Regions from separate parts of the Kitasatospora sp. NPDC096128 genome, predicted to be linked through region 2. Evidence: predicted binding sites of a transcription regulator. Region 2 holds the regulator's gene; the other holds the start of a gene.
The links. The regulator HspR, encoded in region 2, represses chaperone genes until heat shock. The targets are predictions, from matches to a motif close to TTGAGNNNNNNNNNCTCAA.
Positions count from the first base shown of each region.

Region 1: a site for HspR is predicted at 3,285-3,303, ahead of lon (endopeptidase La). Genes of this name have one in related genera too.

Region 1 is NZ_JBEOSP010000006.1:203,705-208,664, forward strand. It holds gene ABTY61_RS09730 (ROK family protein) at 1-213, opposite strand, end outside; gene ABTY61_RS09735 (GtrA family protein) at 224-775, opposite strand; gene lon (endopeptidase La) at 851-3,262, opposite strand; gene ABTY61_RS09745 (rhomboid-like protein) at 3,473-4,267, opposite strand; gene ABTY61_RS09750 (response regulator transcription factor) at 4,831-4,960, shown strand, end outside.
Region 2 is NZ_JBEOSP010000018.1:153,162-158,121, forward strand. It holds gene ABTY61_RS21510 (LuxR family transcriptional regulator) at 1-510, shown strand, start outside; gene ABTY61_RS21515 (hypothetical protein) at 536-1,162, opposite strand; gene ABTY61_RS21520 (hypothetical protein) at 1,750-2,748, opposite strand; gene ABTY61_RS21525 (heat shock protein transcriptional repressor HspR) at 2,964-3,476, opposite strand; gene dnaJ (molecular chaperone DnaJ) at 3,526-4,683, opposite strand; gene grpE (nucleotide exchange factor GrpE) at 4,919-4,960, opposite strand, start outside.

The sequences.
Region 1 (4,960 bases), on a different contig from region 2:
GGCGGCCGGGCCCTCCTCGACGACCAGGCCGGCCGTGATCAGCTGTTCGGCGAGCGAGGAGACCGCGGCCCGGGTCAGCCCGGTCCCGGCGGCCACCTCGGCGCGCGAGCGGGGGCCGCGGGCGATCAGGCCGAGCACCAGGGCCAGGTTGGCCCGGCGCATCCCCTGCTGGCTGGCGGGCCCGGTCCGGACGCCGTCCGGCTCCCCGCGCATAACTCTCACCTCACGGTCTTTCCGGCACATCCCGTGGCATCTCGGGTGCAGCGTAACCGGGTTCCGGCCCGGTGTGCGCCCGGGCGGCGGGGCTGGTGAAGACCCAGCGCCGCATCGCCCAGAAGCGGAAGAGCATGGCGACGAAGGTGCCCACGACCATCCCGCTGAGGAAGTCGGCGACCTCCTGCTGGAACGGGCCGATGTACGGCTCACGCAGGTCGAAGGCGTACCGGGAGAGCGCCAACGGGATGACGTTGACGCCGATCGCCACCGCGCTGACCAGGAAGAACAGCAGCGCCTCCGGTCGGCGCCCGTCCGTCCGGAAGGCCCAGCGGCGGTTGAGCAGGTAGGAGACGACGGTGGCGATCACCGTGGCCACCGTGAGGGCCGCCACCGGCGCGTGCGCCAGGACGGTGAACTTGAGCTCGACGTCGATCACCGTGGTGAGGGCGAAGCAGCCGCTGCCGACCACCAGGAACTTCACCAGCCGGCGGTGCCGCACCAGGAACGGCCGCAGCCGCGCCGGCACCCGGGCCAGGACGCGCTGCGTGGGGGACGGCATCTCCGCAGTGTGGCACGCCGCGGGCCGGTCCGGCGGATCCGCCGGACCGGCCCGCGGCCGCCCCCGTCGACCGCGTCAGGCCGCGGCGACCAGTACCCCGGCCGGCTCCAGGGCCAGCTTGAGCACCTCCCGCACATCGGCCACCGGGTGGACGGTGAGCCGCTCCAGCACCTCGGCCGGGACGTCGTCCAGGTCGGCCTCGTTGCGCTTGGGGATGATCACCGTGGTGATGCCCGCCCGGTCGGCGGCGAGCAGCTTCTGCTTCACCCCGCCGATCGGCAGCACCCGCCCGGTCAGCGACACCTCGCCCGTCATCGCCACGTCGGTGCGCACCCTGCGGCCGGAGAGCAGCGAGGCCAGCGCCGTGGTCATGGTGATGCCGGCGCTCGGCCCGTCCTTGGGGACGGCCCCGGCCGGGACGTGCAGGTGCACGCCGCGGTCGCGCAGCGAGGTGACCGGCAGCTCCAGCTCGGCGCCGCGCGAGCGGAGGAAGGAGAGCGCGATGTGCGCGGACTCCTTCATCACGTCGCCCAGCTGCCCGGTCAGGGTCAGTCCGGTGCCGCCGGTCTCGGCGTCGGCCAGCGAGGCCTCGATGTAGAGGACGTCGCCGCCGGCGCCGGTGACGGCGAGGCCGGTCGCCACGCCGGGGACGGCGGTGCGCCGCTCGGCGGGCGCCTGGGCGGCCTCCGGCACGTGGTGCGGGCGGCCGATCAGGGCGCGCAGGTCCTCCGCGCCGATCGCGGCGGGCAGTTCGCGCTCGCCGAGCTCGGCCTGTGCGGCGATCTTGCGCAGCACCCGGGCGATCGAGCGCTCCAGGGTGCGCACGCCCGCCTCCCGGGTGTACTCCCCGGCCAGCCGGCGCAGCGCCTCCTCCTCGACGCTGACCTGCCCGTCGCCCAGGCCGGCCCTCTCCAGCTGTCGCGGGAGCAGGTGGTCGCGGGCGATGACGACCTTCTCGTCCTCGGTGTAGCCGTCCAGCCGGACCAGCTCCATCCGGTCGAGCAGCGGCTCGGGGATGGCCTCCAGCACGTTGGCGGTGGCGAGGAAGACGACGTCGGAGAGGTCGAGCTCGACCTCCAGGTAGTGGTCCCGGAAGGTGTGGTTCTGGGCCGGGTCCAGCACCTCCAGCAGCGCGGCGGCCGGGTCGCCCCGGTAGTCGGAGCCGACCTTGTCGATCTCGTCGAGCAGGACGACCGGGTTCATCGAACCGGCCTCCTTGATCGCCCGCACCAGGCGGCCGGGCAGCGCGCCGACGTAGGTGCGCCGGTGGCCGCGGATCTCCGCCTCGTCCCGGACGCCGCCGAGCGCGACCCGGACGAACGTGCGGCCCATCGCGCGGGCCACGCTCTCGCCGAGCGAGGTCTTGCCGACGCCGGGCGGCCCGACCAGGGCCAGCACCGCGCCTCCGCGACGGCCGCCGATCAGGCCGAGCCCCTGGTCGGCCCGGCGCTTGCGGACGGCCAGGTACTCGACGATCCGCTCCTTGACGTCGGCCAGGCCGGCGTGGTCGGCGTCGAGCACGGCGCGGGCGCCGGCGATGTCGTACGCGTCCTCGGTGCGCTCGTTCCAGGGCAGCTCCAGAACGGTGTCCAGCCAGGTGCGGATCCAGGAGCCCTCGGGCGACTGGTCGGAGGAGCGCTCCAGCTTGTCGACCTCCTTGAGCGCGGCCTCGCGGACCTTCTCGGGCAGGTCGGCGGCCTCGACCCGGGCGCGGTAGTCGCCCTCCTCGTCGGCCGGGTCGCCGTTCAGCTCGGCCAGCTCCTTGCGGACGGCCTCCAGCTGGCGGCGGAGCAGGAACTCCTTCTGCTGCTTGGCCACGCCCTCCTCGACGTCCTTGCGGATGGTGTCGTTGACCTCCTCCTCCGCGAGGTGGTCGCGCAGCAGGGTGAGCGCGTACTCCAGACGGGCGACCTGGTCGGCCTCCAGCAGCACCTTGAGCTTCTGCTCGGCGGTGGCGAAGGGCGCGTAGCCGATGTTGTCGGCGAGTTCGCCGACGTCCTCGATCTGGGCCACCCGGTCGACGATCTGCCAGGCGCCGCGCTTGCGCAGCCACTGGGTGGACAGCGCCTTGTACTCCTTGACCAGCTCGGCGGCCCGCCCGGCCACCGGCGTGCCGACCGAGGACTCCTTGAACGGCGTGGTCTCCACCCAGAGGGCGGCGCCGGGGCCGGTGGTGCCGACCCCGATCCGGACCCGGCGCACGGCGCGCACCAGCGCCACCGGCTGGCCGACGGTATGGGGGGCGTCGGCCAGCCGGCCGACCTGTTCCACGGTGGCCAGCGTGCCGGCCGCCGCGTACGAGCCGTCCACCCGCGGGACCAGCAGGACCTGGGGCTTGCCGGAGCCGGTGGCCGCGGCGCGGGCGGCCTCGACCGCGGCGCGCACCTCGGTGTCCTTGAGGTCCAGCGGGACGACCATGCCCGGGAGCACGACCTCGTCGTCGAGGGGCAGCACGGGCAGGGTGAGCGGTGTGGACGTCGATGCCATGATCTCTCCCCGGTCAGTGAACTTGAGTCGACCTGACTAAGGATTTGCAAGCGCGGGATGTTCCCGACCTCTTGTTCGCTGTGAGCGAACGGGCCTGTCACCGGAACGGCCGGAGGGAGGGGGCGTCAAAAGAGAGCGGAAAGAACGCCCCAAGAACACCCGGGCGCCGGCACGTCAGGGCGTCAGGAGTCAGGGGTCAGGAGCCAGGAGTCAGGGCGCGGTGGACGGCCGGACCCCGGCCCGCACCGCCGAGGCGGCGGCGGAGCCGACCGCCAGGGCCCGCGCCGCACGGAGCCGCGGCCCGGGCGGGCGCCGCTCGATCCGGCCCAGCCAGCGCCACAGCGCCATCCCGGTGAGCAGCGCGGCCGGGTGGCCGACCGCCGTGACCAGGTCCTTCTGGGTGGCGATCTGCTGGGCGAGCATCAGCCCGACGCCGGCCAGCGCCACCACCCGCGCGCGCTGCGGCAGGGCGCCCGCCGCCGCGCCCAGGCAGGCGAGCACGCCGTAGCTGACCCCGATGTCCAACTGGTCCATCGCCGCCGGCGCCAACCGCCCGACCTCCACCGCGGTGATCACCACACCCTGGGAGAGCAGCGTGGCCGCGACGTGCCCGGCGGCGAACACCGCCGCCGCCCGGGCCGGGCCGACCCTGCGCTCCAGCGGCGCCAGGGTGAGGGCGAAACCCCACAGGTAGGGCAGCCACGATCCCCCGGCCACCCAGAACCCGCTGAGCACCAGGGCGCGCAGGGGGTGCTGGAGCAGGTTGTGGCCGTCCGAGCTGGAGGCCGCTTGCAAGCGCTGGACGAGTTCCGGATCGGCGATCCGGGCGAAGGTCGAGGTGACTCCGACGACCGCGAGATATCCGATCGTGAAGGGAGTGCGCCGAGGTGTCGGCACGCGTTCCAGCAGCCATTCCAGGGCGCCGCCGCGCGGCCCGTACCGGAGCATTCCGTACCGCGCCGCCGAAGGCGCGCGCCCGCCGGCATCCCACCGCAGTCCAGCCATGACGCCTCCGCTCCACCCCCGCAGCCGCCGGTGCCCGGAGGCGCCCGACCCACCGGCGCGGAGGCCGGAATCCGCGCTGCGGGGCGTTGTCGCGGCCACGCTACGTCGAGGTTCTGAGAGGCACCTGAGAAAAGCCCGTGAAGGCCGTCGACGCCGGGACCGGCCGGATTCCCGGCATTGGTCCAGACCTTCTCCCGATTAACGCGTCAGTAGGGCCTCTGACCGGCGACTTGGCGTCAACTGGACTGCATACGTACCGTTACGCAGTGAAAATTCGCCGGGTAAGGTATCGGCCCGTGCCCACTCGTGCGGTGGGCCCGAGGGCGGCCGGACAGCCGGCCCAGCGGGCCGGAAACGTCCGGTCCGCCTGCCGGGAGGCATCCGCTGTCCGTACGCTGCGAAGTGCGTGGGAGGAGTGGACGGAAGACCATCCGTCCTCCACTCCCGGGCGTATCAAACGGGACGGCGGACCCGGCACAGTCCACGACGGAACAAGACTACGAGCGGAGCCCCGCCATCCCCACAGGTGGCCGGCCCGCAGCCCTGGGGGCGGTGGCGTGACCGTGACAGAAATTCAGCAGGACAACCCCAACACCGGCGGCACTGTGAGCAGCCAGCGCAGAGTGCTGGTGGTGGAGGACGAACCCACGATCGCCGAGTCGATCGCGGCCCGACTGGGCGCGGAGGGCTTCA
Region 2 (4,960 bases):
CAAAGCCGCCGCTACGTCGAAGCGGGCGGGGTGGTGCACACCCTCTTCGAGCCGTCGGCCTGCTCCGATCGACGGACGGTCGAGTACGCGCTGCACTCCACCCAGGCAGGCGCCCCGATCCGGCTGCTGGAGGGGCCCTTCATCAGGACGCTGATCTTCGACCGCACCGTGTCCGTCATCCCGGCCACCCCCGATCACACGGTCGCCGCCGTGGTCGAGGACGCCGCGATGGTCGCCTACCTGGTGGGGGTCTTCGAGCAGCAGTGGCAGCAGGCCCAGGTCGTGGACTGGGAGTCACTCGCAGCCGGCTCCGCCCCGATAGCCCACGAACAGGTGGGTCGTCTGCTCGCCAGGGGGCTCACGCAGCGGGCGATCGCTACCCGGATGGGCCTGAGCGAACGGACCGTGGCCGGTCACATCGCCCGGCTGCGTGAGGTGTACGACGCGGAGACGTTGTTCCAGCTCGGCTGGCAGATGCGGGGAGCCCGGACGGGGGAGTCCGGTGGATGAGGTCTGCTCAGCCGGTGGCGGTGTTTCAGCCGGTGGCGGCGCCGGTCGGCCAGTAGCCGGGGGTGGCGGTCTGCTGTCGGGGGACGTTGAAGCGGTCGCCGGGGGCGGTCCAGAAGCCCTCGCGGAGGGAGAGCGCCATGCCGGCCCAGTCGAGGGCGGTCTCCACGGTGTGGTGGAGGGCCTCCTGGGACCAGGTGTCGTCGAAGACCAGCGGCAGGACGGGGGCGACCTGCTCGATGGTGGCGATCAGCGGGTTGTGGGTGATGGCCTCGTCGACGAGCAGGACGATCGGCTTCCGCAGCGCCGACGCCCAACCGAGTTCGAGGCTGACGCCGGCCGAGAGCGGGGCGCCGACGTAGGCGAACACCAGGTCCGCGGACTGGAGCGCCCGGAAGTCGGAGGGGACCCGGGGCTCGGGCGCCCGACCGGCGACGGTCCAGGCGTCGCTGTGGTGCGCGCTGTACACGGCGGCACCGCTGCGGAGGAGGGTGGTGCGGAGCGTCGTCAGCCGCGTCCGGCTGGCGAGCGTCACCACGCTGTCCGCGGGGCCGGTCAGCCGCATCAGCGGCGCGGCCAGGAACACACGTGCACGCCGACCCTCAGGGTCATTGCTGAGGTGACGGGAAGCGGAGCCCTGGTAGTGGTCAGTCATGTCGACTCCATTGAAAGGCCGACCGGGTCGGGGGGACGGGGCCCAGCGGCTGCTGCTGTTTGGTGGTTCTCACACCGAAGACGGTCGTTCAGAGGAATTTGATGTGAACACATCCGATGTGTCACGCTCGTACGTGGCGATCAGTCGGTGCACTGATCGTGTCGCCGGGCCCGCCTGCGCGTCCACTGGCCCGAGGTGTCATCTCGCTGCATGGCAGAGAGATGACATGCTGGCCGTCTTCGACTGTGCCCGGAACTTTGGAAGAGTTAGGCCGGACAAGAGTGTTGTGGAGCACCCCTCGCTGACACGTTCGGGATCGTGCAGCATAATCAGCGCTGTGGCTCATGCGCGGTCGATTCGCTGAGCGTTCAACATTGTCCGAAGGGGAGTGGTCACAGTGCGCGAGGCGCGTCGGTGCGCGACCGCTATAGCACTGGCTGTAGTGGCGGTTCTGTTTAGTTCGGCTCCCGTGCACGCTGACGTGATCTGGACCAAGCAGCCTGCTGCCTCCCAGGCGCAGTCCACGGCCACCCGGAACCTTGCCGCTGCCACCATCGCGGATGACGTGATTTGGACTTGAGCGCGTCTCAGTAGGGTGTCTCGGTGTCGTTGAACAGCGGCATGGTGCGGTGGCTTTCGGACAGCTTCCAACCCAGTTGGAACAGAGTGTCAGCCGCGTATTCATCCCGCAGCTCGGCGATGTGGCGGGCGAGTGTGCGCTCGCTCAAGCCCAGGTTCCTAGCTATGACGCGATGGCCGATGCCCTGCAGCATCATCCTGAGGATGTTCTCGCGGAGCCTCGAAACGACCTCCGGGGGGACGTCGAGACCTCCTTGGAACGGGATGGCGCGTTCCCAGAAGCTTTCGAACAGGCTGACCATGAAGCCGATCACGGCCTCGTCCTGAATGAATGCCGCTCGCTGCTGGTCACCGCTGACGGGAATGATCGCGGCGGTGCGGTCGACGATGATCATCCTGGTGAACGGCTCACCCAACGTACGGACCTCGCCGCCGGCAGCGGTCATGGCCGCGACGTAGGCCCGTGTGGGAGCGGAGTACCGCGTGCTCGGCTGGTACAGCGTGCGTCGTGAGACTCCGCGACGGAGCATGTCGGTGTCCAGGGCGATGGCCGCCTCCGTCGGGAAGGAGCGGGAGCCCCCACCCGGCTGGGCGCTCAGTACCTCCTCGCGGCTGCCTTCCATGAGGTCGACCAGTCGGCGGTTGATCTCGGCCAGGCCGTGGAGGTGCTCGATCGGGCCACCGTCGTGCGCCTCGTTTCCTCCGTTGCCATAGGCGTGGGTGAGCTCCTGGAACTCGGCGGGCAGAGCAGCGGCCCGGCTGAGCAGATCGAGGGCCTTGCGTTGCCAGGTCGCCGTGAGAGCGCTGGCAAGTTGCTTTGGGTCGACGGCGACGAGCATTCCCGGATCCTCGATATCCGGTACCAACAAGCCGATTTCGACCAATTCGTGGAGGGAAGCGCGGTCGCCTTCGTCCGCTATGGCGGCGATCACCCTCCCGGGTTCCCGAAGGACGGCCATGTAGAGAGATCTGGCCTCGGGGGAGAGCTGACTGTAGGCGTTGGCCATGGGACCGGATGCCTCAGTCCCACTCATGTTTTGCTCCCTGCCTCGGCTTGGACCCTTCGGCCTTACTCGGTTGTATTCACTACCAGATTTCGCTGCAACTGTCGCATGACCGAACCTGCTCCCACGTGGCAGGAAGGAGCCTGCCATGCCGACGCAGCCGCCGGCACCCCCCGAACAGGAGGGAGCCGGCGGCTGGTGGTGCGGCCAGGGCCCGGTCAGCGCTTGGGGCGCCAGACGACGAGGGCGCTGGATTGCGGGGTCGGGGGCTGGTAGGGCACGAGGTCGCGGCGGTAGGAGGCGTGGACGGCGGCCTCGCGCTGCTGGAGGGCGCTGGCCGCGCCCTCGAGGGAGTCGACCAGCTCGGTGATGCGCGACTGGAGGGCGCTGACCTGGTTCTCCAGCTCGATGATCCGCTTGATGCCGGCCAGGTTGATGCCCTCGTCCTGGGAGAGCCGCTGGACCTCGCGCAGCTGCTGGATGTCCCGGGCGGAGTAGCGGCGGCCGCGGCCTGCGGCGCGGTCGGGGCAGACCAGGCCGAGGCGGTCGTACTGGCGCAGGGTCTGCGGGTGGAGGCCGGAGAGTTCGGCGGCGACCGAGATGACGTACACCGGGGTGTCCTCGGTGAGGACGTACTGCGGCGGGCCGGCGGCGCGCCGGGGGCGGCCGCCGGCGGGGTTGCCGGGGAGGCCTTCACCGAGGCCCGGGCCGATCGGGCCGTTGGAGGCCATCGGGTCCATCGGGTTCGTCGGGTTCATCGGGTTCGGGGACATCTGGTCGTCACGCTCCCTTCGCCGCCCGGAAGAGAGCGGCTCGCGGGTCGTCGGAGGCGGTGGCCTCGCGGTACTGCTCCAGGGCGTTCAGCGCGTCGCCGTCGACGTGCTGGGGGACCACGACCTCGACGGTGACGAGGAGGTCGCCGCGGGTGCCGTCCTTGCGGGTGGCGCCCTTGCCGCGGGCGCGCATGGTGAGACCGTTGGCGCTGCCCGGGGGGAGCTTGAGCTTCACGGCGGGGCCGTTGAGCGTGGGCACCTCGATGGTGGCGCCGAGGGCGGCCTCGGGGAAGGTGACCGGGACGGTGACGGTGAGGTTGTCGCCCTTGCGCCCGAACACCGGGTGGGGGTCGACGTGCACGGTGACGTAGAGGTCGCCGGGCTGGCCGCCGCGTTCGCCCTGGGCGCCCTTGCCCTTGAGCCGGATCCGCTGGTCGGCCTGGACGCCGGCCGGGATGCGGACCTGCATGGTGCGGGCGGAGCTGGCCCGGCCGCTGCCGTGGCAGTCGGTGCACGGGTCGTCGACGATCATGCCCCGGCCGCGGCAGTCCTTGCAGGGCTCGGAGAGCGCGAAGGCGCCCTGGCCGCGGCTGACGGTGCCGGCGCCGACGCAGGTCGGGCAGACCCGGGGGGTGGTGCCGGCCTTGGCGCCGGTGCCGTTGCAGAGGCGGCAGGGGGCTTGGCTGGTCATCCGCAGCGGGACGGTCGCGCCGTCGACGGCTTCCTCGAAGGAGAGCGTCACCTCGGTCTCGACGTCGGCGCCGCGTCGGGGCTGGGCCTGCCGGGCGCCGCCGCGGTTGAAGAGGCCGCCGAAGACGTCGCCGAGTCCGCCGCCGCCACCGGCGCCGCCCTGGCTGCCGCTGAACAGGTCGCCGAAGTCGAACCCGTAGCTGCCGGTGCCGGGGCCGCCGGTGCGGAAGCCGCCGTTGGCGAAGAGGCTGCGGGCCTCGTCGTACTCCTTGCGGCGCTTCTCGTCGGAGAGGACGTCATACGCCTCGGAGATGTCCTTGAAGCGCTCCTCGGCCTTGGCGTCGCCCTTGTTGGCGTCCGGGTGGAACTCGCGCGCCAGCTTGCGGTAGGTCTTCTTGATCTCGGTGGCGGTGGCGTCCTTGGGCACGCCGAGGACCTTGTAGTAGTCCTTCTCCACGTAGTCCTTGCCACTCATGCGCCCACCTCGCTTCGCTCGGCAGCCGCTGAGCGGTACACGCGCCCCTCACTGGTTCGCCCGCTGCGCTCGCTCACGGCTTCCGCCACCTCCCGATGTCCATCGTCACTGTGCTGTCAACAGGCGCGGCAGGAGCCGGGGAAAGAGGTGCCGTTGACAACGCGCTGCGGAGTCGGCCGCCGTACTGGCCGGCGTACGACTCCGCAGCGCACTGGTAGTCAGCTGTCACAGGTTGTCAGCTGTCCGAGCCACCGTCGGACTTGTCCGTGTCGGCGGA